Regions from separate parts of the Erwinia psychrophila genome, predicted to be linked through region 2. Evidence: predicted binding sites of a transcription regulator. Region 2 holds the regulator's gene; the other holds the start of a gene.
The links. The regulator CRP, encoded in region 2, controls carbon source genes, mostly activating them, when cyclic AMP is high. The targets are predictions, from matches to a motif close to ATGTGANNNNNNTCACAT.

Region 1 (10,004 bases), 120 kb from region 2:
TCACACGTTAAATGATAAAGTGCAGCGCAATCCAGTAGAGGCCACCGGATAACAACACCGAGACAGGCAGGGTAAAGACCCAGGCCAGCAGGATGTTTTTGATGGTGCGCCCCTGCACGCCGCCGCCATCAACCAGCATGGTACCGGCGACGGAAGAGGAGAGTACGTGGGTCGTTGAGACGGGCATACCGGTATAACTGGCAACGCCGATAGAGACCGCCGCCGTCATCTGGGCCGACATTCCCTGGGCATAGGTCATCCCTTTTTTACCTATTTTTTCACCGATGGTGGTGGCAACGCGGCGCCATCCAACCAGCGTACCCAGCGACAGCGCAAGCGCCACGGCCACGATAATCCAGACCGGTGCATACTCGACGGTGTTCAACAGATCGTCTTTCAGCTTGCTCAGGAAGCGCTGATCCTCTGCGCTGGTATCTGGCAGCTTAGCCGCCTTCTCCGCGGTATCGGAGACGCACATCAGCAGGCGACGCAGCTGCGCACGCTGATCAACGCTTAGCGCATCGTAGCTCTGCAGATTGTCCAGCATACCTTTGACGCGGGCGATGGCGGGAAGCGCGCGGGAAGCATCACAGTGGAACTCCGTTGTGCCACCCGGATTTTCCTGCGGCGTTGGCACCGCAGGCGGCGCCATCTGCACGATACGCGTCAGCGCATCACCGTGCTGCTGGTAATACTGCTCCAGATTGTGTACTGCATCGCGGGTGCGGGTAATGTCGTAGCCTGAAGCGTTCATGTTGACCACGAACCCTGCAGGCGCCACGCCAATCAGCACCAGCATGATCAAACCGATGCCTTTCTGACCATCATTAGCGCCGTGCGAATAGCTCACGCCAATGGCAGAAACGATCAGCGCGATACGGGTCCAGAACGGCGGCTTTTTCTTGCCGTCAATCTTCTCACGCTCCGCAGGCGTCATATGGATCCGGCGACGTTTCTTGGTGCCGCTCCAGTAGCGACGAAGGATAAAGCACAGCCCACCCGCAATGACCAGACCGACAATCGGAGAGATCACCAGCGACATAAATATGCCGATCATTTTCGGGATGTTAAGGGCTTCGACGATAGAATTGCCGGTCATAAAGGCGTTGGTCAGGCCAATGCCGATAATGGCCCCGATGAGGGTATGGGAGCTGGACGCCGGCAGACCAAAATACCAGGTGCCGAGGTTCCAGATAATCGCAGCCAGCAGCATGGAAAAGACCATGGCTAACCCGTGAGCCGATCCCACATTCAACAGCAGATCGGTGGGAAGCAAATGAACGATAGCATAAGCAACGCTCAGCCCGCCCAACAGTACCCCAAAGAAGTTAAAGACCCCTGCCATTACCACCGCCAGTTGCGATCGCATTGCGCGGGTATAAATCACAGTTGCCACCGCGTTTGCCGTGTCGTGGAAGCCGTTGATGGCTTCGTAAAACAGAACAAAGAGCAGAGCGAGTACCAGTAACAGGCCGGTATGATAATCGAGACCAGCAAACAGATGTAGCATAAGCGTTACGCCATTTTGGAGGACATGAACGCGGCGCATTATCAGCGACAAACCGCACCCGGGGAAAGTGAAATATAGACTTTTTTTGACAGTAATGTGTCAAAAGAGCGTGTTTACGGGAGCATTCTTTATGAATATCATAAAGTTACAAAATGTTTCGGCGATGAAGCTTGTGTTACGCTGGCTTCAGCCCGCTCAACTCTCTACAATCAGCGTTTTTTCGCGGCGGGGCAGGCTCAGTGGAACAGTTTGACGTTATTATCATCGGTGCCGGTGCGGCTGGCCTGTTCTGTGCCGCTCAGGCGGGGCAGCGCGGCAGGCGCGTTCTGCTGCTGGATAATGGTAAAAAGGCCGGACGTAAAATTCTGATGTCCGGCGGCGGGCGCTGTAACTTTACCAACCTCTATACTGAACCTGCTGCTTACCTCTCCCATAACCCGCATTTCTGTAAATCCGCACTGGCGCGCTATACCCAGTGGGATTTTATCGATCTGGTCAACCGTCACGGCATCGCCTGGCATGAGAAGACCTTAGGGCAGCTTTTTTGCGACGATTCGGCCCAGCAGATTGTCGATATGTTGCTGAAAGAGTGCGAGGCGGGCAGCGTCAATTTGCGGCTGCGCAGTGAAGTGCTGGGCGTGGCGCACGACGACGAAAGCGGTTATACCCTGACGCTGAACGGCAGCACTGTGCGGGCGGAAAAGCTGGTTATTGCCTCTGGCGGCCTGTCGATGCCGGGGCTGGGCGCCTCTCCCTTCGGCTATAAACTGGCGGAACAGTTTGGCCTGAAGGTTTTCCCGACCCGCGCCGGTCTGGTGCCCTTCACCCTGCATAAACCGCTGCTTGAACAGCTCAATGCGCTGTCCGGCGTGGCGGTGCCTTCGGTATTGACCGCCGAAGAGGGGACCACGTTTAAAGAAGCGCTGCTGTTTACCCATCGCGGCCTTTCCGGTCCGGCGGTGCTTCAGCTCTCCAGCTACTGGCAGCCCGGCGAGTTTGTCACCATCGATCTTTCGCCCGAGCGTGATCTACAAGCTTTCCTTAATGAAGAGCGGGACGCGCATCCGAACCAGAGTCTGAAAAACAGCCTGGCGAAAGTGCTGCCCCGCCGTCTTGTGGAATGCCTTCAGCAGCTTGGCAACGTGCCGGAGTGTACGCTGAAACAGCTGAACGCCCGCCAGCAGAGCGAGGTGGTGACGTCGCTGCACCAGTGGCGGGTGCAGCCGAACGGCACGGAAGGTTACCGTACCGCCGAGGTCACGCTGGGTGGGGTAGATACCAGCGTGCTCTCTTCTAAAACGATGGAGGCCAAAGCGGTGCCCGGTCTCTATTTCATCGGGGAAGTGGTGGACGTGACCGGCTGGCTCGGCGGCTATAATTTCCAGTGGGCCTGGTCTTCCGCCTGGGCTTGTGCACAGGCGCTGTGACTCTAGGCGGCAGGCTTTGTCCCTTAAGATCCACGTTCTCCCTCAGGCAACGCCTCAGAATAAGCGTCGTTCATGAGCCGGACAGCGCCTGGGAAATAAAGATTGCTACGTCTCTCTTACAACAAAAAGATATTCGGAGGCAGCCTGTAAAGACTGCCTTAGTTGGACTTTACACGACGAGATCATGATCCCCGGTGCGTAACGGTGCGGCCCATTTGCGGAAAGAGACAACAGCCAGCATCAGACCTAATGCGCCGGAAATCGCCCCAATGTAACCGACCGAGGAGAGTGACAGTTCAAGACTGACCGTTTTCCCCAGCAGCGCGCCGGCGCCAATCCCAATATTGAAGATCCCCGAAAACATGGCCATGCCGATGTCAGTGGCTTCGGGGGCCAGCGTCAATACTTTCATCTGCATGCCCATGCCGATAATCATGAAGGCGATGCCCCATAAGGCGCATAACGCCACCAGTCCGCCGGTGCTGTGTGCCACGGTGACCATCAGGGCAAGGCACACAGTCAGAAGTGCGATAGCGCCAGTTAACAAAGCAGACAGGTGTTTCTCGCCTAACTTGCTAAAAATGATGCTGCCTGAGATGCCTGCAATGCCAAATATCAGCAGTAAAACCGTCGCAAAATTATGGCTCTTACCCGATATCTGCTGGACGAAAGGCTCGATATAAGTAAAGGCACAAAAATGTGCTGTGACCACCAGTACCGTCAGGAGATAGACGCTAATCAGCGCCGGGTTGCGGAGTAAGCCGGGTAAACTTTTGACCGAACCGCTCTGCTCAGAGTTTACCTGAGGCATGATTTTAATAATCATAGCCAGCAAGACCATTGAGGCGACGCCAATCACCAGAAAGGTGATGCGCCATCCAAAACTCTGGCCAATAATGCGGCCTAAAGGCAAGCCTAAAACGGACGCCAGCGCCGTTGCCGTAGCCAGAAGGCCAAGCGCCTGAGCGCGTTTGCCTGCAGGCGCCAGTCGGATAGCCAGCGAGGCGGTAATGGACCAGAACAGCGCATGCGACAGCGCCACTCCTGCCCGGCTGACCAGCAGGACATTAAAATTCCACGCCACAAAAGATAAAATATGGCTACAGGCGAACAGGCCAAACAGGGCGATCAGTAATACGCGCCGGTCAATTTTGCTGGTCATCAGCATCAAAGGCAGTGACATGAGAGCCACAATCCAGGCATAGATGGTCAGCATGATGCCTGACTGAGCGCTTTCCATGCCGAAACTGTGCCCAATGTCCGTCAGCAGACCAACAGGAATATATTCCGTCGTGTTAAAAATGAACGCTGCCACTGCGAGGGTTAACACGCGTAGCCAGGCTACCTTTCTGGATACTGTCTGTAGTTCTGCCATAATCATCCCCCCGAAAATTCAGCCGGCAATGTTAAGGCTCCCCGCCGACGGCATTCAAGGAAATTGTGACCTTCGTCGCATTTTTAGCATAAATAAACACAGCGCATTAATTTTTTTTATGGCGGCGATTAAGTTTGTTAAAAACAGTGAGCCCGTGCATCTGAACAAAGTAATTTTCGCTTCCCTGAAGTGAAAAGCGCTGCTATTTTGGAAGTGATTGTTTCCTTAAGTGAGCTGCAATGAACAAGACAGGTTATCCTCAGAATAAAAGCCGGGAACGCGGGCGACCACGGGAATTTGATATGGATCTTGCGCTGGATATGGCGATGATCGTTTTCCGTCAGAAGGGGTTTCACGCTTCCTCCATCGCCGATTTAGGCGAAGCTATGGGACTTACCGCCGGCAGTATTTATAAAGCCTTCCAGGATAAGCGAACCCTGTTTCTGCGCGTATTCGAGCGGTACACCGCTTTGCGCCATGCGGAGCTGAAGCAGCGGCTGGAACCATTTCCGACGGGCCGTGAGCAGCTGGCTGAATTGCTGCGTTTTTACATTGATTCCGCATCTACGCTGGAAGGAAGGCGCGGCTGCCTGGTCGTCGGCAGTATGAATGAACTGCGGATCCTGGACCCGGAAGTGTCAGAACTGGTGTTTCAGGCCGTCATGCGCAACAAGCAAAATCTTATCTCCCTACTGCGCCTGGGTCAGAATGACGGATCGGTATCCGCCAGCCTGAATGTTGAATCGGCGGCAGGGCTGCTGCTCTGTCTGGTATTCGGCATGCGCGTTGTGGGTAAAGTTGAAGACGTAACGGAGAAAGAGGAAACGATACGGCTGGCGATGAAGCTGCTCGATTAAAAAATTTACCCATTTAGGAAATGATTGCTTTCTTAATGTCGGCGTTGTCTGCACAGGCAGAAAATCAAAATGAGAAGGAATGACGATGCAAAATCGCGAGTCAGAGACCAATGAAATGTCACCGCTGCGCCGGGCCGATGCAAAACCTGTCGCCTGGAACGACAGTAGCCTGAGCGGCTTTGAGCATGCCTACGCAACGGTAGATGGCGTCAGAATGCATTACGTTATGGGCGGCAATCCCCAGGGGGAGACGCTGGTTTTGCTGGCTGGCTTTCCGCAAAGCTGGTATGCCTGGCGTAAAGTCATGCAGCAGATGGGCGAGTCTTACCAGATCATTGCGCTTGATCTGCCCGGTCAGGGCGATTCTGACCGTCCGCAGGAGGGTTATGATACCTGCTCGCTGGCCGGGAAGGTTCACGGGTTGCTGGGTCAGCTTAAGGTAGACGCTTATTATCTGGCGGCTCACGACGTGGGAGCCTGGGTCGCCTGGCCCTACGCCGCGCGCTACGGTAGTGAGGTCAAACGTCTCGCCTTACTGGACGCCGGTATTCCTGGCGTCACCCTGCCGGACGCCCTGCCGGTGACGGCTGATAAGGCCTGGAAAACCTGGCATTTCGCCTTTCACATGATTGCCGATCTTCCCGAAGCGTTGATTACCGGTCGTGAACGCCTCTATCTTGAATGGTTCCTGAAAAGGAAAACGGCATGCCCGGATGTGTTCACAGATGAAGATATTAATGAGTACCTGCGCGTGTTATGCGCCAGCGGTGGATTACGGGCAGGGCTGGCTTATTACCGATCGGTTGCGCTTTCCGCTGCGCAAAACAGCGAGTTAAAAGCGAAAGGGAAGCTCAACATGCCGTTGCTGGCCGTCAGTGCTGAATATGGATCGATAGCCGATATGGCTGCCCCTCTGCGTCCTTTTGCTGAAGATGTCTCCGGCGTGCTTATTCCTCACTGCGGACATTTCATTCCCGAAGAGCAGCCCCAGGCTGTCGCTGAAGTCTTAAGCCAGTTCTTTGTGCCGACCGCAGATAGCCGGACGGGCTGATGTCGCCAATACAGTGCCGCGGGTCAGCAAAAGTCTGCATCCTGCCACTTTCACGTCCGCGTCTGTTTAAAGAGATCGTATCTCCCCGTTAAGGGGAGATACGGATAATCTGCCGGGTCACCGCCATGGCGGACTCAAAGGGCGCGGTATTGCGGACTATCTTGACCATGACGCTGGCGCCAAGCCAGAGCTGGTAGAGACTTTCTGCCACTTTGCCCGGTTGGTCCTCAATGCGCAGTGAACCTTCAGCCACGCCCGCCGCTAACGCCTGCGCCAGGCGAGAAATAATCCCTGAGGTGCCAGCTTTCAGCGTCAGACGCATACTGTCAGAGAGATCGGCCACTTCCGCACCCAGCTTCACCGCCAGGCATTTGCCCTGACAGTCGGAAAACGACTGCGAGTCCTGCCACTGCTGCCAGTAGTTCATCAGCCGTTGCGCCATAGTGTTACCCGGCTGGCTCAGCGTATGGTCAAGTTCCGCCAGATAATCATCAAAATAGCGCTGCAGCATCGCCACGCCAAACGCCTCTTTTGACGGGAAATAGTGATAAAAAGATCCCTTCGGCACACCGGCGTCGGTCAGGATCTCATTCAGTCCGACGGCGGAAAATCCCTTGCCGGCCATAATACGCTGGCCAGTCGACAGGATGTGTTCACGCACGTCGTTGCTATGGAGTTGGGTTGAAGTTGTCATTACGTCACACTACCACAGACTAGACCAGTCGTCTATATTGACGGGTCTTACAAATGCAGCCTTTTTTCGCTGGCGGTCGTCTGGTCATTTTCTGCAAGCGGAGGATTGGTGATTTCTGTCACTGAAGCAGAGATACAGCGAAGCCGTTAACGTCAGAAGCAGCAGTGACAACCCTGAGAATGGGCGCCTTCATTGAATTAAGGCCTGCTCCGGGAAAGGGCAATCAGCGCTATTCCGGCCCAGGCCTTTAAACTTGTCTGAATGTCGGGCCAGTACGGTTTAGCTGATAAGGCAAACCGCCGGACATAATTAACGGAGAGTTAATGAGAGATACTCTCTGCCGCGTTCTTGATTACCGCCGCAATTTTTTCAGGCTGAGAAGCATAAATGGCATGATTACCTTTCAGCTCCGTGACGGTGCTGTGCGCACGTTCAGCCATGAAGCGTTCAAGCTGTGGGTTAATGGCCCGATCCTCTGTGGCCACCACGGCCCAGCTCGGTTTGGTTTTCCATGCTGGCGTGCCGGCAGGGGCGGAAAAGGCGGCCGCTGATGGCATAACCTGAGAACGTGCCAACAAGTCTGCCTCTTTTACAGGCAAATCTGCCGCAAAGTCCGCGTGGAAGTTCTCCGGCCTGAGGTAGAGGAAATGGTCCGCCGTTTCCGTGATTGACTGGGCGGCCGGAGGATATTTTTTCGCCAGGCTCAGCAGCGAGTCGCCTTTATCTGGCTGCATCGCAGCGATGTAAACCAGACCCGCGACGGAGGGATCGTTACCTGCGTCACTGATAATCATGCCGCCGTAGCTGTGACCGACCAGCAGTGACTTTCCGCTTTGTAACGCCAGAACGCGTCGTGTTGCGGCCACATCATCCGCCAGAGAGGTCTGAGGTTCCTGAACAATCGACACATGGTAGCCTGCTTTATCCAGGATCCGGGCCACCGGGTTCCAGCCTGAGCCATCAACAAAAGCGCCGTGCACCAGAATAATGTTTTTCACCGGCTCAGCCATCACCGCCTGAGCAGAAACAGACAGGGCCAGACTTAATGCCAGAGTGGTAACTGATTTTTTCAACATAATTTTTTCTCTCAATCAGGTAAAAAAATAATGGGCTGAAAATACTGCCTCGTAGCGCGACAGGAGTGCATTCAGACGTATAAGCTTCAAAACGAAAAGATGTGGCGGGGTCATGCAACCCCGCCGCCTTGACCGTTATTCAGCCAGCTGCTTCAGGAGCCGCTCTGCCGTCGCCGCTGAGGAGGTTGGGTTTTGTCCGGTGATCAGCAGACCGTCGCTGACGACGTAAGAACTCCAGTCCGCCCCTTTGGAATAGATGCCGCCTTTGGCAATCAGCTCATCTTCAACCAGAAAAGGCACAACCTGGGTCAGGCCCACCGCTTCCTCTTCGGTATTGGTAAAGCCGGTGACCTTCCTGCCTTCAACCAGTGGTTTACCTTCAGGCGTTTTTACATGGCGCAGCACGCCAGGAGCGTGACAGACCAGCGCGACGGGCTTGTTTGCCGCCAGGAAGGCCTCGATCAGCGCCGCGGAGTGCTTATCCTCAGCCAAATCCCACAGCGGGCCGTGGCCGCCCGGATAGAAAACAGCGTCATAGTCAGCCTGCGAAACGCTGTCCAGACGGACGGTGGTGGCGAGACGGGCAAGCGCGTCGGCGTCCGCTTCGAAGCGGTGGGTCTGCGCGGTCTGGAAATCGGGTTCATTGCTTTTAGGATCCAGCGGTGGATTGCCGCCTTTCGGAGAGGCCAGGGTAATGTCGACCCCGGCGTCCTGAAAGGCGTAGTAAGGCGCAGCCAGCTCTTCCAGCCAGAAACCCGTTTTGCGTCCGGTGTTGCCCAGACGATCATGTGAGGTGAGAACCATAAGAATTTTCATTTATTGTTTCCTGTTGAAGTAGAAATAAGCGGATGATTAGACCGGTCGTATATAGAGTGCGTAAAAAAACAGACTCGTCGTATACAATCTTCAGTACAAAACTTTATCGGTAGGTGTACCCCGCTGGCAGTGATGGTAACGACTAACCTACACACCAGCCGGACTCCCGTGCGTGCCCGCTATTTATCAGCCAGGACTATCGCTTTATGCTCAATTCCCGGCGTGATAAGGCTAAACTAACAGTGAATAGACCAGTCGTCTATAGGTTTTTTTCTTTTTTTATTCGTTACCTTCTTAGTTTTTGCAATGTTAAAAGGTGTTCTGAAGAGTCACTAAAAACAGAGCAGTATAAAAAATATTTATTATCAAAGGATTAGAAGGATCATGCGCAAGTTTTAACAAACCCATTTACGGCGCGAAACGCTTATAACGTTTCAACACTTTTTCTCTTCTGAAGCGCCAACACCTTCTGAGCCAGCTTTTTTCTACAGCCGGGTGCGTTTTGCCATTATTAGCGTTGTTTGCAGGCGCTGGCAGGAAGAGAGCTTTCTGAAGAGACGCGAAAGCGGAAGGCAACTTCGCCATGGCAGAGAGGGGAACAGAGGGTTTCAGCCTTTTGAGATAATAAAAAAGCCCGCGACACGTCGCGGGCTTTATTCAGCGGGCCGTCGCTATTCGTTAATGCTCGGATGCTGATTAATCAGATGCTTACGCTTCTCTTCCAGCTCGGCGATCTGCTCATTAATATCCTCGATTTTGTGTTCGATATTATCGTGATGCTCCTGCAACAGCTCTTTCGCTTCCGCCATGTCCGAAGCGGCTGGCGTGGCGCCACGCAGCGGCATATTTGCCGTTTCTTTCATCATGATACCGGTTATCAGACCGACTACTGCAACAATCATCAGGTAGTAAGCTGGCATATAGAGGTCTGACGTGGTTTCAACCAGCCATGCGGCAAGCGTCGGCGTCAGACCCGCAACCAGAATCGAGATGTTAAAGGCGCTGGCGAGTGCGCTGTAACGGATATGGGTGGGAAACATTGCCGGCAGGGATGAAGCCATGACCCCGGTGAAGCAGTTAAGTATGACCGCCAGCAGCAGCAGGCCGCCAAAAATCAGCCCCGTCACGCCACTGTTGATCAGCATAAAGCAGGGGATTGCCAGCAACAGCAGTGCAACACTACCGATAATCACAAACG
Region 2 (10,004 bases):
GCTCCAGGCGACCGTAAACCCCTCTTTCTTCAGAGCCTGTAACCCCTGGTAAGCCAGCATGCTCCAGCCACCATCGGCAACGGAGCCGGGCAACAACAGCGCTATTTTGATAGTTTTATCGGCGGCCAGCGCGTTGCCGGACAGTAACGGTGCCAGCGTGGGCAGCAACACCGCGCCCGCCAGCATTTTTGCAAATCCCCTGCGACTTACACCTGCCATTTTTTATGCCCCCTCAGCTCAAGATGATTCAGTTATGCCGCGATTTTCGTTACCTTAAAAGCACGTATTTTCGTACTCATTGATGCCTTAAAGGCAACGCACGGAGATTTTCATGCTGCAACATCGGCTCTGGACCTATCTGGATGAGGTCGCTCGCAGTGGGTCAATTCGTAAAGCCGCTGGCCGGCTGCATATCTCTGCTTCCGCCATTAATCGCCAGATCCTGGCGCTGGAGGAGGAGTTGGGGACACCCTTATTCCAACGTCTGCCGCGTAAAATGGTGTTAACAGCCGCGGGGGAAGTGCTGATTCATCACGTGCGGCAAACGTTTAAAGAGCTGGAATGGGCACAAATCAAGATTGAGGAGCTAAAGGGGCTGAGACGGGGCGAGGTCACGGTAGCGATGATGAGCGGGCTGGCAGCCAATCTTATTCCACGTATGGCAGCAGAGTTTCGCAGGGCGAATCCACGCGTAAAACTGATCCTCAGGCAAATGACCACGGGGGAAGATATTACCAGCGCAGTCGCTTCAGGAGAGGCGGATTTAGGGCTGGGGTTCGACTTTGATCTGCCGCCTTCTCTGCGCAAACTGGGCAGTGCGGTGGGCAGACTGGGCGCAGTAGTTGCGCCGGGCCATCCCCTGGCGGATAAAACCAGCCTCCGCCTGAGCGACTGTGTTCCTCATTCTCTGGTTATCGCTGATAAATCGATGGTTATCCGTCCCTATCTGAACGAGCTGTTTTCCAGGGCGATGGTAACTGTGCATCCTGTTATCGAAACAAATTCGATTGAGGTGATGCGCCAGGCCGCGATGGTTGATCAGGCCTTAACTTTTTTAACGCCGTTTGATATCGAATTCGATTTGCGTAGCGGGCGTTTAATCTATATCCCGGTGAGAGAGCTCTCACAGCAGGCGCAGACCTTAATGCTGATAGGGCACGATCGCGGAACCAGCGCCATCGGCAGCGTACTGGCGGAGACGATAAAAACCATGATGAACCAGATGGCGTAATCACCTGAGGAAGCTGCCCTGTTCAGCCATCCGGCAAAACCGGGGCAGCAGTAAGGCGCTCTCAGCGCTGGAAAGAGGGGGTAAAGGCCTGCACTTCCTGAATCAGTTTGATTAAGGCTTCCGCCGCGCGGTCGGTCTCAATCTTTCCGCGCTCCGCGTCAGCCGCCGCCGCGTTTCCGGTGGTCCCGGAGGGGTGAAGGTCTTCAGCCATCCAGCCAAATCCCACGCCGCCTTCAGGCGTCAGAATACCGCCCTTTTCAGCCAGCGCTACGGAGGCGGACACGAAATTTTCGGCATGCGCCATTTGCACCAGCTCGGGATGTAAATGGAGCATCACGCTGGTTTCCGATTCGCCACCGTGGATGCCATGCTGCAACTCTTCAGCGCAAAACAGATCGGCAGAATCGATCGTGCGGAACCAGCTCGCCCCCACGGCAAACATCTTCAGCTCAATCCGCAACTGACGGCAGACAATTTCCATCAGCTGGGGCTGGCCGCCGTGTGAGTTCCAGAAAATAAGCTTGCGGATCCCTGCCCGCCAGGCGCTTTTAGCCACTTCAAACCAGACGTTACCCAGCAGATCATAAGGAAGTGTTAAGGTGCCCGGGAAGTTAAGGTGCTCGTCTGACTTACCGATGGGCAGAGCCGGAAGGATCAGGACCGGCAGATTTTCAGGCATCATCTCCACCGCACGGGCGATGATGCCAGCATTGATCGCCGCATCCACCCTGACAGGCAGATGAGGGCCATGCTGCTCTACGGCCCCAATCGGCAATATGGCGATAACCTTGTCCATTTCCAGCTCGCTGAACTCACGGGTAGAGAGATCCCACCACCAGCGAGAAGAAGGCATATTCATAAAGCGTACTCTCCTGCACAGTTTTTTTCAGTCTGCGCGTTTTTACGTCCTGATTGAAGCAGCAAAATTGCGGCGGAGCGTTGCTTTTTAAGCATCAGAAGGCGGCAGAGATGACATCCACGCCTGAAACATGGTAACAATGCGAAGCGACTTTTCTCAGGGAGTTATCTGCCATGTCAGCTAAACATCCGGTGATTGCCGTTACCGGTTCAAGCGGTGCGGGGACCACAACAACCAGTACCGCTTTCAGAAAAATATTTCAGCAGCTTGGACTGCACGCAGCCGAACTGGAAGGGGACAGTTTTCACCGATTTACGCGCCCCGAGATGGATATGGCGATCCGTAAAGCGCGCGATATGGGTCGCCATATCAGCTATTTCGGCCCCGATGCAAATGACTTCGCGCTGCTGGAAAACACCTTTGTGGAATATGGCCTTAACGGCAGCGGCCAGTCACGAAAATATCTGCACACCTATGATGAAGCCGTGCCATGGAATCAGGTGCCGGGAACCTTTACGCCCTGGCAGCCGCTGCCGGAGCCGACGGACGTGCTCTTCTATGAGGGTCTGCATGGTGGCGTGGTTACGCCGCATAACAACGTCTCGCAGCATGTGGATTTGCTGGTGGGCGTGGTCCCCATCGTTAACCTGGAGTGGATCCAGAAGCTGGTCCGGGATACCAGCGAACGGGGGCACTCGCGGGAAGCCGTTATGGACTCGGTTGTGCGATCGATGGAGGACTACATTAACTTCATTACGCCGCAGTTCTCACGTACCCATATTAATTTCCAGCGCGTCCCTACTGTTGATACCTCGAATCCCTTTGCGGCCCGGGCTATCCCTTCGCTGGATGAAAGCTTTGTGGTGATCCATTTCCAGGCGCTGGAAGATATCGACTTCCCCTACCTGCTGTCGATGCTACAGGGCTCGTTTATCTCCCATATCAATACGCTGGTGGTGCCCGGCGGGAAAATGGGCTTAGCGATGGAGCTGATTATGGGACCGCTGGTCAAACGGCTGATAGAAGGGAAAAAGATTGAGTAAGCCCCGCGCACGGGGCCGGGGGCTGACTATACTGCGATAACTTCATAGCTGTGGGTAATCTCCACGCCTTTGCCCAGCATCAGCGCTACAGAGCAGTACTTCTCGGCAGAGAGATCCACCGCGCGGGAGACTGCTTTGTCGCCCAGCGCCTTACCGGTTACGATAAAATGCAGATTGATATGGGTAAAGAGACGCGGGGCCTCTTCGCGGCGTTCAGAGGTGAGCTTAACCTCACAGTCCGTGACCTCATGGCGCCCTTTTTGCAGAATAGAGACCACGTCAATGGCGCTACAGCTACCGGCCGCCATCAGCACCATTTCCATCGGGCTGGGGGCTTTATCGCCCGCATTGCCATCCATCAGCACCTGATGGCCCGATGAGGATTCTCCCAAAAAGGTCAGCCCCTCTACCCATTTAACACGAGCTTCCATAACAAACTCCTCTAATTCATTCAGTTAACGTCAGATTACGCTTTAGCGACAAAAACGGCAACGCCGCAGATTTCCCGCTATGCTGAAGCGAGACAACAGAAGACACTCATTCAAAGCTGTGTTACAAACAAAGCTGTAATATCTTCGCCAGTACTCTACATACGTGGCGAAACGGAACACCATAACGAGCCAGGCCCTGAACCGGGGTCAGGATAAATTCCCTGAAAGGGAACGCTTGACTTTTTCAACGCCTGACAGGGAACTCTGCCCCCTGTGTTTAGGCACGATGACAACAGAGGATAACAGCGAATGGTTCTCGGCAAACCGCAAACAGACCCGACACTTGAATGGTTCCTGTCACATTGCCATATTCATAAGTATCCATCCAAAAGCACGCTGATTCACCAGGGTGAAAAAGCGGAAACCCTCTACTATATCGTCAAGGGCGCGGTAGCGGTGCTGATTAAGGATGAAGAAGGCAAAGAGATGATCCTCTCTTACCTCAACCAGGGTGATTTTATTGGTGAGCTTGGCCTGTTTGAAGAAGGTCAGGAGCGCAGCGCGTGGGTACGCGCTAAATCCGCCTGCGAAGTGGCTGAAATTTCTTATAAAAAGTTTCGTCAGCTGATTCAGGTTAACCCTGACATCCTGATGCGTCTCTCTTCACAGATGGCACGTCGCCTCCAGGTCACCTCCGAGAAAGTGGGCAATTTAGCTTTCCTCGATGTGACAGGTCGCATCGCGCAAACCCTTCTGAATCTGGCCAAGCAGCCGGATGCGATGACCCACCCAGACGGAATGCAAATCAAAATCACCCGTCAGGAGATTGGTCAGATTGTTGGCTGCTCACGCGAAACGGTTGGCCGGATCCTGAAAATGCTGGAAGATCAGAACCTGATCTCCGCACACGGCAAGACCATCGTCGTCTACGGTACCCGTTAACCAGCCCCAATCCATGGCGCAACTTCGCCGTTGCGCCTTTCTCACTGGTACGGAAGGATGTGGCGCCGACTGATCTATCACCCCGAAGTTAACTATGCACTGCGTCAAACGCTGGTGCTTTGTCTCCCGGTCGCTATCGGATGGCTATTGGGTGATTTGCAAAAAGGACTGCTCTTTTCGTTAGTGCCTGCCTGTTGCAATATCGCCGGTCTCGATACGCCCCATAAACGTTTTTTCAAACGCCTGATCGTTGGCGGCACCCTGTTTGCCTTCAGCAGCTTCCTTATCCAGTATCTTGGCAATCACCAGGTTCCCTTACCGGCCACGCTTTTTGTGATGGCCCTGCTGCTAGGGGTTACCGGAGAGATCAGCCCGCTGCACGGCAGGCTGCTGCCGGCGTCACTGATCGCCGCCATTTTTACGCTCAGCCTGGCCGGGCGGATGGCGATCTGGGTGCCACCGATGCTCTATATTCTGGGCACCATCTGGTACGGCGTATTTAACTGGTTCTGGCTCTGGCTGTGGAAAGAGCAGCCAATGCGTGAGACGCTCAGCCTGCTTTATCGCGAACTCGCTGACTACTGCGAAGCAAAATACAGCATGCTGACGCAGCTGACCGATCCTGAAAAAGCGCTCCCGCCCCTGCTGGCACGCCAGCAAAAAGCGGTCGATCTGATCACCACCTGCTACCAGCAGATGCATATGCTGGCCGCCGGCCGGGATAATCATCATCAGCGCCTGACCCGCGCATTTCAGGTCGCTCTCGATTTACAGGAGCACATTGCGGTCAGCCTGCACCAGCCTGAAGAAGTGCAGAAGCTGGTTGAACAGAGCCACGCTGAGGCGGTGATCCGCTGGAACGCCCGGACGATTGCGGCCCGGCTACGCGAACTTGCCGATGACATCCTCTATCATAAGCTGCCCGGGCGCTTTTCAATGGACAAGCAGCTGCACGCGCTGGAAAAGATCGCCAGACAGCATCCTGATAATCCCGTTGGCCATTTCTGCTCCTATCATTTCAGCCGGATAAGCCGCCTGCTGCGCCACCAGCGCCCCCTTTATAAACGGGACCTGATGGCCGACCGCCAGCGCCGCCTGCCGCTGCTGCCCGCCATTAAAAGCTACCTCTCGCTGCGCTCGGCGGCGCTTCGTACCGCCGGGCGTTTTGCCGTCATGCTCACGTTCGCCAGCTCGCTGGCCCTCTTTTTTCATCTGCCAAAACCTTACTGGATACTGATGACGATCATGTTTGTCAGTCAGAACGGTTACAGCGCGACACGCGTCCGCATCCAGCACCGTGCGCTGGGCACGCTTGCGGGACTGATCGTCGCCGCACTGACGCTACGTCTTCAGGTGCCGGAGCCGATAGTGCTGCTGGTGATGCTGATTATTACCCTGGTGAGCTACCTGTTTATCCGTAAGTACTATGGTCTGGCGACGATCGGTTTTACGGTTACGGCCGTTTACTCGCTCCAGCTGCTTTCGCTTAACGGCGCAGACTTCCTGCTGCCGCGCCTGCTGGATACGCTGATGGGCTGCCTGATCGCCTTCGCCGGGATGATCTGGCTCTGGCCGCAGTGGCAGAGCGGTCTGCTGCGGCAAAATGCGCATGACGCGCTGGAAGTCTGGCAGGAAGCGTTGCAGCTGCTGCTGGGCAGCAAGCAGAACCCCGAAAAGCTGGCTTACCAGCGGATGCGGGCCAACCAGGCGCATAACGCGCTGTTTAACTCGCTGAACCAGGCGATGCAGGAGCCAGGTTTCGATCCCAGCTATCTTGCCGATATGAAGCTGTGGGTAACGCACGGTCAGTTTATTGTTGAACACATCAACGCAATGACGATCCTGGCCCGCGAGCATACGATGCTGACGCCGTCGCTGGCGGAGCGCTATCTTCAGTCGTGTGAAATTGCCTTACAGCGCTGCCAGCAGCGGCTGGAATATGACGGCCCGGGCTCGGAAAGTAACGTGCTGGAATCGCAGGGGGAGTTCAGTCAGGGCCCCGTAACGATCATGGAGCGGCATATCAAGCGGATACTGGATCACCTCAGCGCGATGCACACCATCTCTTCCCTGGCATGGATCACCCGGCCACACCATGGGAACTGGCTGTCGAGAAAGTTAAGAAAAGCATCCGGAGCGTGATGGCAAAGAGGAGATGCGAATTTTCTGGAGCAGAACGGGGGAAGGAAATATCCCTCCCCCTCTGGTTCAGGCGAAAATTTTACCGACAGCCGCCGCGAAACGGGCCATGCCCTCTTCAATATCTGTCGGTTCAATCACCAGCGAAGGCGCAAAGCGGATAACGTCGGTGCCGGCAGTGAGGATCATTACCCCTTCGTCCGCAGCCGCATTCAGTATGTCCCGGGCTTTTCCGGCGTGTTGCGGTTTGAGCGCAGCACCAATCAGTAAGCCCTTGCCCCGGATTTCGCTGAACAGATCCCACTTCGCATCTATCGCCTTCAGCGCCGAGACAAACTGTTCACGCCGGGTTTCCACGCCGCTGAGGACCTCATCGGTATTGATAATATCCAGCGCCGCCTCGGCCACGGCACAGGCCAGCGGGTTGCCGCCGTAGGTGGTGCCGTGGACGCCTGGCGCCATAGCGGAGGCGATCTCATGGGTGGTCAGCATGGCGCTTACCGGGAAGCCGCCGCCCATCGCCTTCGCCGTGGTCAGGATATCGGGCGTCACGCCGTAGTGCTCACAGGCAAACAGCTTGCCGCTGCGGCCCATGCCGCTCTGGACTTCATCCAGGACCAGCAGCGCCTGATGTTCGTCGCACAGCTGACGCAGCCCCTGCATAAACGCCTGCGTGGCAGGCATCACGCCGCCTTCACCCTGAATAGGTTCAACCACAATCGCGCAGGTGTGATCGTCAATAACCGCTTTAACTGCCGCCAGATCGTTAAAAGGCACGTGGACGATATCGGCAGGTTTCGGCCCGAAGCCATCGGAATATTTCGGCTGACCGCCTACGGATACGGTAAACAACGTGCGTCCATGAAAAGCGTTATGGAAGGCGATAATCTTGCTTTTATAGGGGGAGTGACGCTGCGAGGCGTAATAACGCGCCAGCTTGAAGGCGGCTTCGTTCGCTTCCGCGCCGGAGTTGGCAAAAAAGACGCGATCGGCGAAGGTGGCGGCGGTCAGCTTACTGGCAAGGCGCAGCGCCGGCTCGTTAGTGAAAACGTTACTGGTGTGCCACAACGTCTCGCCCTGCGTTTTCAGCGCTTCTACCAGCGCCGGATGGCAATGTCCCAGCGCAGTCACCGCGATGCCGCCGGAGAAATCGATATATTCTTTACCCTGCTGGTCCCATACGCGGCTGCCTTTCCCTTTCACCGGTACAAAGCTCGCGGGAGCAAAAACAGGCAAAATCACCTCATCAAATGTCGCCCGCGTCACCGCTAATTTTTCCGCTGCCATTCTCCACCCCATCCTGTTTTATGTCACGTAATGTGAAATTATAATCATAAAATATGCATAAAAAATCACTCAAAGGCAAACGAATTACCGCGCGAGGAAGTTTTTCAGCAGCTGGTGTCCCTGTTCACTGAGGATACTTTCGGGATGAAACTGTACGCCTTCAAGCGGCAGATGGCGGTGGCGAAGGCCCATGATCTCATCAGGCTGACCGTCACGCAGCGTCCAGGCGGTGACGTCAAAACCGGCGGGCAGCGAGCCGGATTCTACGATCAGAGAATGATAGCGGGTGACGGTCAGCGGATGACTGAGCCCGGCGAAAACGCCGCCATCATTGTGCTCAATGGCGGAAGTTTTGCCGTGCATCACTTCCCGGGCGCGTATGATTTTCCCGCCAAACGCCTGGGCAATCGCCTGATGCCCCAGGCAGACGCCCAGAACCGGCAGCTTGCCCGCAAAATGACGTATGGCAGCCAGTGAAATCCCCGCGTCGTCTGGCGTACAGGGGCCGGGGGAGATGACCAGCTGGTCTGGCTGAAGGGCGGCTATCCGATCGAGGGTAATCTCATCGTTACGCTGCACGCAAACCTCGGCACCCAGTTCGCAAAAGTACTGATAGAGGTTCCAGGTAAAAGAGTCGTAATTATCAATAAGCAGCAGCATCGGCGTTCCGGGAAGAGTGTAAACGCCGCTATTCTACGCATTTTCACTGCGTTCGCTTATCACTTTGCTGAACTCAGCGGTCAGGAGCGCAAGATCGCCCTCCCAGCTCGCCTGATTCGCGGTCTGCCAGCTTTCACTGTCGGTACGCCGCCACTGGATATCGTAGCCCGCATGCAGGACCAGCTGCTCAAAGAAGAGCCGCAGCGTACGCCCGTTGCCCCGGAGAAAAGGATGAAGCACGGTCAGTTCGCAGTAATACCAGGCGAGTCGGGCAGCAAGTTTGTCGGCAGGCAGATCGGCCAGGCCGTTCTCCTCCTCCAGCGAGCGCATCAGCGCATTGCCCTCTTTTTCGATATATTCGAAATGACAGCAGGGAGTTTCATTAAGCAAAACATCGACCTGACGCAGTTCACCTGCGTCCTCAAGCAGCCCATGGAAAAGTTCGCGATGAAGATGTTTGAGCCAGGGAAAACCCGGCTGGGCCGCGCCCAGTTCAAGCTGGATGCCGCTCAGTTCAAAACTGGCGAGAAAGTTGGCCTCGCGGCGCTGCTGCCAGAGCGTGGTTTTCTGCTTTTCGGTGGGCTTTTTAGCCATGCGGCCTCCGTTAACGGGTGATTGCTGCCCTAATTATAAGCAGCAATCACCCGCAGGGAGGTTATGGCAGCACTTTTGCGGATAGGATCACAACAGGCTTTACGGGAACGTTCTGATATGGCCCCACATTGTGGGACTGAGCCTGAGAAATTTTATCAACCACGTCCTGGCCTTTAACCACTTTGCCAAAGACGGCATAGCCGAAATCACGCTGGCCGTGATCGAGAAAAGCGTTATCGGCAACGTTAATGAAAAACTGGCTGGTTGCGCTGTCTTTATTCGCCGTGCGGGCCATTGAAATCGTACCGCGCTTATTCAGCAGACCGTTGTCCGCTTCGTTTTTGATCGGTGCGTTGGTCGGCTTCTGCTGCATATCCTGCGTAAACCCACCGCCCTGCACCATAAAGCCGGGAATGACGCGGTGGAACGTGGTGTTGTTATAGAAGCCGCTGTTCACGTAGTCGATAAAGTTTTTCGTCGAAACCGGCGCTTTTTCATTATTCAGTTCAAGTTCGACAGTCCCGGCTGAGGTGGTCAACTGGACGTGGGGATCGCCTTTTGCAGCAAAAGTGGTCATGGAAACCGAAGAGAGCGCCAATACGGTGGCGACGGCGGCCAGAGTGCGTTTTAACATGTCTGTTCCTTTCTAAGTTCTGGGCCAAAAAACAACGTTGATTGTAAAGAGGCCCCTATATATGCGCCAGCCTTTTACTTTTATTTACGTGCGCATTTTGCACACGCAAACGCTTACGTACCCCAGAAAACGGTGATACGCATCACGATTTGAATGCATACACTATTTTTTATTTCATTATTCG

Region 1: AAH446_RS11965 (sugar transporter) is a predicted target of CRP. The motif match lies at 4,376-4,393, and genes of this name have one in related genera.

The regions. Positions count from the first base shown of each region.
Region 1 covers NZ_JBCHVB010000004.1:177,805-187,808, reverse strand. Annotated here, with positions in the region: gene pitA (inorganic phosphate transporter PitA) at 8-1,510, opposite strand; gene AAH446_RS11970 (BaiN/RdsA family NAD(P)/FAD-dependent oxidoreductase) at 1,750-2,937, shown strand; gene AAH446_RS11965 (sugar transporter) at 3,107-4,312, opposite strand; gene AAH446_RS11960 (TetR/AcrR family transcriptional regulator) at 4,552-5,169, shown strand; gene AAH446_RS11955 (alpha/beta fold hydrolase) at 5,255-6,220, shown strand; gene AAH446_RS11950 (TetR/AcrR family transcriptional regulator) at 6,309-6,914, opposite strand; gene AAH446_RS11945 (alpha/beta fold hydrolase) at 7,235-7,990, opposite strand; gene AAH446_RS11940 (type 1 glutamine amidotransferase domain-containing protein) at 8,126-8,806, opposite strand; gene proP (glycine betaine/L-proline transporter ProP) at 9,478-10,004, opposite strand, start outside.
Region 2 covers NZ_JBCHVB010000004.1:57,249-67,252, forward strand. Annotated here, with positions in the region: gene AAH446_RS11410 (BMP family protein) at 1-219, opposite strand, end outside; gene AAH446_RS11415 (LysR family transcriptional regulator) at 332-1,231, shown strand; gene AAH446_RS11420 (creatininase family protein) at 1,293-2,090, opposite strand; gene AAH446_RS11425 (phosphoribulokinase) at 2,264-3,133, shown strand; gene AAH446_RS11430 (OsmC family protein) at 3,160-3,564, opposite strand; gene crp (cAMP-activated global transcriptional regulator CRP) at 3,874-4,506, shown strand; gene AAH446_RS11440 (YccS/YhfK family putative transporter) at 4,564-6,648, shown strand; gene argD (bifunctional acetylornithine/succinyldiaminopimelate transaminase) at 6,715-7,932, opposite strand; gene AAH446_RS11450 (aminodeoxychorismate synthase component II) at 8,017-8,592, opposite strand; gene AAH446_RS11455 (putative adenosine monophosphate-protein transferase Fic) at 8,626-9,186, opposite strand; gene ppiA (peptidylprolyl isomerase A) at 9,248-9,820, opposite strand.